Phytohabitans houttuyneae: one gene and its partner. The protein of the gene in region 2 interacts with the protein of the main gene of each other region in a pairwise test. Links are inferred from orthologs where the notes say so. Each region holds a gene or a part of one and is shown on either strand. Other genes may lie near its edges.

Region 1 (3,776 bases), on a different replicon or contig from region 2:
CCCATGTCGAGGGCGAAGACGGTCTTGTCGCGCAGGCCTTCGGGTACGTCGCCGTGCAGGATCCGCTGGGCCAGCCCTTCCACGACCGCGGTCTTGCCGACGCCCGGGTCGCCGACGAGCACCGGGTTGTTCTTGGACTTGCGGGACAGGATCTGCACCACGCGGCGGATCTCGCCGTCCCGCCCGATGACCGGGTCGAGCCGCCCGGCGCGGGCATCGGCGACGAGGTCGCGGCCGTACTTCTCCAGCGCCTCGTACGTGCCTTCCGGCGTCGCGGAAGTGACCCGCTGGCTGCCGCGCACCGAGGTCAGCGCCTGTAGCAGCTTGTCCTTGGTGACGCCCTGGTCGCGTAGCACCCGGCCGGCGGCCGCCTGCGGCCCTTCGTCCGCGAGCGCCAGGATCAGATGCTCGACCGAGACATACTCGTCCTTGAGCCGCTTGGCTTCCCGGTCGGCGGCGTCAAGCACGCGGTTGAGCCGCTGGGTGATGAAGACCTGGCCGGGTTCGGCGCCGGGCCCGGTGACCCTAGGCCGCCGTTCGAGCTCGGCCACCGCCTCGCGCCGGGCCGCGGCGGCGTCCGCGCCGGTGCCCTCCAGCAGGCGGGGTACCAGCCCGTCGGCCTGGTCGAGGAGTGCGAGCAGCAGGTGTTCACCGTCCACTTCGGTGTGTCCCTGCCGCAGCGCCGCGGTCTGCGCGTCGTGCAGCGCCTCCTGGGATTTCTCGGTCAGCCGGTTGATGTCCACCCTCGCCCGCCCTTTCGCAGCGTGGTTTGCAGCTCCTCGATCCGTTCCAGCAGGTCCAGCACCAGCCCGATGGCCGCGTAGTTGAGTGGCAGCCCGGCATGCAGCCGCTGCACCCGCCCGGCCCGGGCCAGCTCGGCGGGGCGGAACCACAGCTCGCCACCCGGGTCTCGATGCGCGTCCAGCAGGCCCAGAGCCACGTACCGCCGTACCAGCTGGGGATGCAGGCCCAGCTGGCGAGCGAACGCGTCCAGCCGCAACCGGTTCGGGCGGGCCAGTGCGAAGCCGGTCATCTACTCTCCCGCGGGTCGAATGTGGACACCTTCCCCAGCTCCTCGTAGAGGTCGCGTTCCCGGCCGGTGACCCGCGTGGGCACCTGTACCTCCAGCTCCGCGTACAGGTCGCCGGCCGGGCCCCGCGGGTTGGGCATACCCTGGCCCCGCAGCCGCAGCCGCCGCCCGGTCGTCGAGCCGGCCGGTACGCTCACCCGCGCCTCGCCGCCGGGCGTGCGCACCGGCACCCGCGCGCCGAGCACCGCCTCCCACGGCGCCACCGGCAGCCGGGTGTGCAGGTCGCGACCCTCCACCCGGTACCGCGGATCCGGTGCGATCCGCACCACCAGGTAAAGGTCGCCCGCCGCCGCGCCACCACGGGAGCGGCCGCCCTGCCCGGCGAGGCGGATCCGCTGGCCATCGGTGACGCCGGGCGGGATGTTCACGTCGTAGCCGCGGCCGTCCAGTGTGATGCGGCGCCGGCCGCCCCGGAACGCCTCGGCCACGCTCAGCTCAAGCTCGGCCTCCTGGTCGGCACCGGCCATCGGCCCCGCCCGCCGAAGCCGAACAGCCCGCCGAACAGCTCGTCCAGGTCCAGGTCCGCGTCGGTGAAAGGCGTTCCACGGGTACCGGCGCCGCGCGCGCCGCCACGACTGCTTCCGTCCTGCGGCGCACGCCGGAAGTCCGGCCCGAAGCGGTCGTACCGCTCGCGGCTCTCCGGGTCGGAGAGCACCTGGTACGCCTCGTTGATCTGCTTGAACCGCTCCTCCGCGTCCGGACTGCGGTTGACGTCGGGGTGGAAGCGGCGGGCCTGGGTCCTAAAGGCCCGCTGCACCTCCTCCGGCGACGCGTCCCGGGAGATCCCGAGCGTCTCGTAGTAGTCACGCGGCATGAGGCGCTACGCTCCCGGCGTATCGGCGGAGACCACCACGGCGGCCGGGCGCAGCTGGCGGTCGCCGTCGCCGTATCCGGGTCGTAGCACCTCGATGACCGTCCCGGGCGGCACATGGTCGTCCGCACGGGCGACCACAGCCTCGTGCCGCTCCGGGTCGAACGGGATGCCGGTCTCGTCGTGGCGCTCGTATCCAAGTCCGGCGAGCACCACGATCGCCTGGTCCCGCACGGCGAGCAGGCCCTGCGCCAGGGGCCCCGAGTCGTGGCTGAGATCGCGCTGCGCGTGGTCCAGCGCCAGCTCCAGGTTGTCCAGGACTGGCAGCCAGGCGCAGGCTACCCGGGCCCGCTCGGCGGCCCGCTCCCGCTCCAGCTCGCGGGCGTACCGCTTGCGCAGGTTGTCCAGGTCAGCCAGCGCCCGCCGCCATCGGTCCTCCAGCTCCGCCACCGTGCGCTCGTCGTCCACTGTGGATTTGGTATCGACGGGGACCGGGCCGTTCTCCATCTGTTGATCAGACACGACAGCGCTCAGCTCGGCGTGAAGTCGGCGTCGATCACGTCGTCGGCGCCTTGGTCGCGGGGCTGTCCTTGCTGCTGTGCACGGCCGTCCCCGTCGGGACCCCCGCTGGGCTGACCGCGTGCCATCAGAGCCTGTGCCACCTGTTGCAGCTCGTTGGTCAGGCCGCGCAGCCGGTCCAGCGCCGCGCCTTCCTTCAATGCCTGCTGCGCGTCGGCGACCAGCATCTGCGCGCGGGCCCGCTCGTGCTCTGGGGCCGCGTCGCCGATCTCGCCGAGGCGGCGCTCCACCTGGTGTGCCACCGACTCCAGCGTGTTGCGGGCGTCGACCGTCTCGCGTAGCCGGGCGTCCTCCTCGCGGTGCCGCTCGGCCTCGGCGATCATCCGCTCCACATCGGACCGATCCAGGTTGCCGGTGTCGGTGATGGTGATCGTCTGCTGCGCCCCGGTGTCCTTGTCCCGGGCCGAGACGTTCAGGATGCCGTTGGCGTCCACGTCGAACGTGACCTCCACCTGCGGCTCGCCGCGCGGCGCGGGGCGGATGCCCTCCAGGCGGAACCGGCCGAGTACCCGGTTGTCCGCCGCCCGCTCCCGCTCACCCTGCAACACCACGATGTCCACGGCGGACTGGTCGTCCTCCGCGGTGGAGAAGACCTCGGTACGCCGTACCGGGATCGTGGTGTTCCGCTCGACAATCTTCGTCATCACGCCGCCGAGCGTCTCCAGCCCCAGCGACAGCGGGATCACGTCCAGCAGCAGCACGTCCGGGCCCTCACCGGTGAGCACCCCGGCCTGGATCGCCGCACCCATCGCGACGACCTCGTCCGGGTTCACGGTCATGTTCGGGTCCTTGCCACCGGTCAGCCGCCGGACCAGCCCCTGCACCGCGGGCATCCGGGTCGATCCGCCGACCAGGATCACCTCGTCCAGGTCGTTGTCGGTGACCTTCGCGTCCGACATCGCTTGCCGCACCGGCCCGAGGCAACGCTCGATCAGGTCGGTGGTGATCTGCTCGAACGTCGACCGGGTCACGGACGCGTTCAAGTGCTTGGGCCCGTTCGCGTCGGCGGTGATGAACGGCAAGCTCACCTGCGTCTGGGGCACCGAGCTCAGCTCCACCTTCGCCTTCTCGGCGGCCTCGAAGAGCCGTTGCAGTGCCTGCGGGTCGTTGCGCAGGTCGATGCCCTGCTCCCGCTGAAACTCGTCGGCCAGGTGGTCTACCAGGCGGCGGTCGAAGTCGTCGCCGCCCAGGTGCGTGTCTCCTGCTGTCGCGCGTACCTCCACGACGCCGTCGCCGACGTCGAGCACGCTGACGTCGAAAGTGCCGCCGCCCAGGTCGAAGACCAGCACCGTCTCG
Region 2 (3,830 bases):
TCACCAGGTCCAGGGCCTCCTGGTACGTGTCCACGCGCACCACGTTCAGCACCGGACCGAAGATCTCCTCGGTGTAGATGCTCATCTCCGGCGTGACGTTGTCGAACAGCGTCGGCCCGAGCCAGAACCCGTCCGGCCGGTCCTCGACCCGCAGGTCCCGCCCGTCCACGACGAGCTTCGCGCCGGCCGCGACACCGGCGTCCACAAAGGACGCGACCCGGTCGCGGTGTGCCCTGGTGACCAGCGGCCCCATGTCGCAGCCCTGCGTGCCGTCGCCGACGCGCAGCTTCGCCATCCGCGAGGTGATGCGCGCGACCGCGTCGTCGGCGACCGGCCCCACCGTGACCAGCACGCTGACCGCCATGCACCGCTCTCCGGCCGAGCCGAACCCCGCGTTGACGGCGGCGTCGGCCACCACGTCGAGGTCGGCGTCCGGCAGCACCACCATGTGGTTCTTCGCGCCGCCGAGGGCCTGCACGCGCTTGCCGTTCGCGGTCGCCCGCTCGTACACGTACCGGGCGATCGGCGTCGAGCCGACGAAGCTGATCGCCGCGACGTCGGGGGAGTCCAGCAGCGCGTCCACGGCCACCTTGTCGCCCTGCAGGACGTTGAACACCCCGTCGGGCAGCCCCGCCTCCTTCCAGAGCTCGGCGACCCAGATGAGCGCCGTGGGGTCCTTCTCGCTGGGCTTGACCACGACGGTGTTTCCCGCCGCGATCGCGACCGGGTAGAACCACATCGGCACCATCGCCGGGAAGTTGAACGGGCTGATGATGCCCACCACCCCGAGCGGCTGCCGCTTGGAGTGGACGTTCACGCCGGTCGACACGCCTTCGGAGAAGGAACCCTTGAGCAGGTGCGGCATCCCGCAGGCGAACTCGACGACCTCCAGCCCGCGGGTCACCTCGCCGACCGCGTCCTCCAGCACCTTGCCGTGCTCGGCGGTGATGATGGCGGCCAGCTCCCGCTTGCGCGCGTTGAGCAGCTCCCGGAAGCGGAAGACGATGCGGGTGCGCGAGGACAGCGAGCTGCGGCCCCACGACGTGGCGGCGCGCGCCGCGGCGGCGATGACGTGCTGCGCGTCCGCCTCGTCCGCGAAGCAGACCGACGACGTGACCGCTCCGGTCGCGGGGTTGGTCACCTCTCCCCGCCGGGTCGACGTGCCGGTGTATTTCGCGTTGTCCACCCAGTGTTCGACGAGCGCCTCAGTCATGGCGCCAATCGTTCGGCACGTGCCACCGGCGGGACAATGGACACACTGTCAGAGCGGGCGCGGGGATCGCGGACAGCATGTCAACGGCCGTGTTCAGCCCGTGAACGTCAGGTACAGCAGCACGAGGTTGAGCGAGATGACACACGCCGCGACCGCCGAAGCGGCGGCGGTGGTCAGCGGATGGTTGGTGTGCGCACCCATCACCGCCCGCCGGCTGGTGAGAACCACCAGTGGGACGAGCGCGAACGGGATGCCCATCGAGAGCACCACCTGGGAGACCACGAGCGCGGCGCTGGGCTCGGCGCCCAGCGCCAGCACCACGATCGCCGGTATCACCGTGAGCGTCCGCCGCAGCGGCAACGGGATCCGCCGGCGCAGCAGGCCGTCCATCACCTCCGCGCCGGCCGCGCTGCCCACCGCCGTGGAGGCCAGCCCCGAGCCGAGCAGCGCCACCGCGAAGAGCAGCGCGACGCCGGCGCCGACCTCGGAGGAGAGCAGGGCGTGCACGCCGTGCAGCGTGTCGGTGCCGGGCAGCCGGTGCAGGCTCGACGCGGCGACGAGCAGCAGGGAGAGGTTGAGCAGGCCGGCGACCAGGAGCGCGGCGACGACGTCCGCGCGGGTCGCGGCGAGCGTGCGCCGGACGTCCAACCCGGCGCCGGGCGTGCGGAACCGCCCCGCGGTCAGGCCGGAGTGAAGGTAGATGACGTGCGGCATCACGGTGGCGCCGACGATGCCCGAGGCGAGCAGCACGCTGTCGGTGCCGGCGAAGGAGGGGACGAGGCCGCCGGCCATCGCGGCGCCCGGCGGGTCCACCACGAGCCCCGCCACGAAACCCGCGGCGATCAGCGCGAGAAAGCCCATGATGACGCGCTCCAGGGCGGGCTGGCCGTGCGCGTCGCCGACCCGGAGGATGAGCAGCGAGACCGCCGCCGTGCACAGCGCGCCCGCGACGAGCGGGAGGTCGAAAAGCAGCGCGAGCGCGATGGCGCCGCCGATGACCTCGGCCATGTCGGTGGCGACCGCGATCGCCTCGGCCTGCAGCCAGTACGCCACGCGGGTCTTCGTGCCGAGCCGGGTGCCGAGCTGGCCGGCGAGCGAGCGGTCGGTGACGACGCCGAGCTTGGCGGACAGGTACTGGACCAGGACCGCCATGACGTTGGCGAGCACGACGACCCAGACCAGCGTGTACCCGTAGCGGGCGCCCGCCGTGACGTTGGTGGCGACGTTGCCCGGGTCGACGTACGCGACCGCGGCGATGAACGCCGGACCGAGCAGCGTCAGTCCGCGCGCGGGTTTGGCTCTCAGCACGAGGACTCCGGGCGTGGATGTGGAGCAGGAATTTGCTCCGATTGGCTCGGGAGTCTAGGGCCGGGCGGGCGCCGATGCTAGCGTGATCGGCATGCGCACAGCCGTCGTCCGGGTGGTCATCGATCGGGACGGGGTCCTGTCCCCGGCGGACTACGAGGCGGGGCTGCGGCGGCTGCGCGAGCGGGGCACGGAGGTCGTGGCCTCGCCGGCCGGCCGCCTGCCCGACCGAAACCGCGAGGTCGAGCTGATCGTGCCGGGCCTGGACCCGGCCGACGTCGACAAGCACGCGACCGCCTGCGCCGAGGCGTTCGGCGTTCCGGCGGCGGCCGGCGTCGTCACGTACATCAGCCGGGGGACCGACGACGACGCCCACGGGGTGCTCGCCGCCTTCAAGGTCGACGGCACGGTGGAGCGGACGTTCGACGGCGACGGCGAGGTCGTCACGGTCACCCTCGATCCGGCCGGCATGCGGCGGGTGCCGGAGAGCCGGCTGCACACGGCCCTCGAGGCGGCGCTCAACTGCGAGGTGCGGATCCGGGCCACCCCGTCAGCGCGGTGACAGCACACCGCGCAGCAGGCTCTCCCGCAGGAAGGCGTGCGCCCGCGCCTCGCTGGTGCGCGCGTGCTCCTGGTACGGCACCCACAGCAGCGACCGGAAGTGCAGGGCGGTCTCCACCGGGTCGGCGACCTTGCGCAGCTGGCCCGCGCCGGTGCCGCGCCGCATGATCCTGCGCAGCTCGGCGAAGCGCTGCTCGGTCGCGATGAAGTAGTCGTGCAGCGGGCCGGTCGTCGTCTCCCGCCGGCTCCACCCGTACGAGACGATCCGCCCTTCCTCCGGGTAGCGGCGGTTCATGTACACGAACACCCGCGAGATGGCGTCCAGCGACTGCGGCACCGGCGAACCCGCGGTCACGATCGCCCGGAACGCCTTGTCGAACCGGTCGCCGTAGCTGCCGAGGATCTCCCCGAGCAGCGCCTCCTTGGACTCGATCCGGCGGTACAGCGTGCCCATCCGCACGCCGGCCGCGTTTGCCACGTCGCGGATCGTCGTGGCCTCGTAGCCGTGCCGGGCGAACTCCGCCCGGGCCGCCGCGACGATCGCCTCCCGGTCGCCGGGCGCGGCGGCGCGGCCGCTCCTGCGCCAGCCGGCCATGGTGTCGGTGGCCGCCTTCAGCGCCGCCGAGCCGTCCAGCTCGCGGTCGTCCGGGCAGTCGACGACGAGGCCGTGCAGCAGCAGGTCGCACAGGTGCGCCGCGAGCGTCCGCGGGCTCGTCACGCTCGGGTAGAACGAGGCGGCGTAGAAGGACAG

What was found.
Region 1: the proteins of Phou_RS31810 (region 2) and Phou_RS38205 interact in binary tests that used the Escherichia coli proteins (3 or more experiments, as listed by UniProt). The link is inferred for Phytohabitans houttuyneae from one-to-one orthologs.

The regions. Positions count from the first base shown.
Region 1 is NZ_BLPF01000003.1:743,264-747,039, reverse strand. Bases 660-3,440 are described here. They hold Phou_RS38205 (nucleotide exchange factor GrpE), read right to left. Parts: upstream 2,409-3,440; coding sequence 1,911-2,408; downstream 660-1,910. Other genes in these bases: dnaK (molecular chaperone DnaK), read right to left, coding at 2,432-3,440; Phou_RS53735 (DnaJ domain-containing protein), read right to left, coding at 1,521-1,904; Phou_RS53740 (J domain-containing protein), read right to left, coding at 1,030-1,557; Phou_RS38215 (chaperone modulator CbpM), read right to left, coding at 725-1,033; clpB (ATP-dependent chaperone ClpB), read right to left, coding at 660-743. Outside these bases: more of clpB, read right to left, coding at 1-659; more of dnaK, read right to left, coding at 3,441-3,776. UniProt on the Escherichia coli protein: Participates actively in the response to hyperosmotic and heat shock by preventing the aggregation of stress-denatured proteins, in association with DnaK and GrpE. It is the nucleotide exchange factor for DnaK and may function as a thermosensor.
Region 2 is NZ_BLPF01000002.1:1,898,148-1,901,977, forward strand. What follows is about bases 415-3,249. They hold Phou_RS31810 (Nramp family divalent metal transporter), read right to left. Parts: upstream 2,522-3,249; coding sequence 1,307-2,521; downstream 415-1,306. Other genes in these bases: Phou_RS31805 (CoA-acylating methylmalonate-semialdehyde dehydrogenase), read right to left, coding at 415-1,213; Phou_RS31815 (hypothetical protein), read left to right, coding at 2,613-3,080; Phou_RS54625 (TetR/AcrR family transcriptional regulator), read right to left, coding at 3,069-3,249. Also shown: more of Phou_RS31805, read right to left, coding at 1-414; more of Phou_RS54625, read right to left, coding at 3,250-3,830. UniProt on the Escherichia coli protein: H(+)-stimulated, divalent metal cation uptake system. Involved in manganese and iron uptake. Can also transport cadmium, cobalt, zinc and to a lesser extent nickel and copper. Involved in response to reactive oxygen.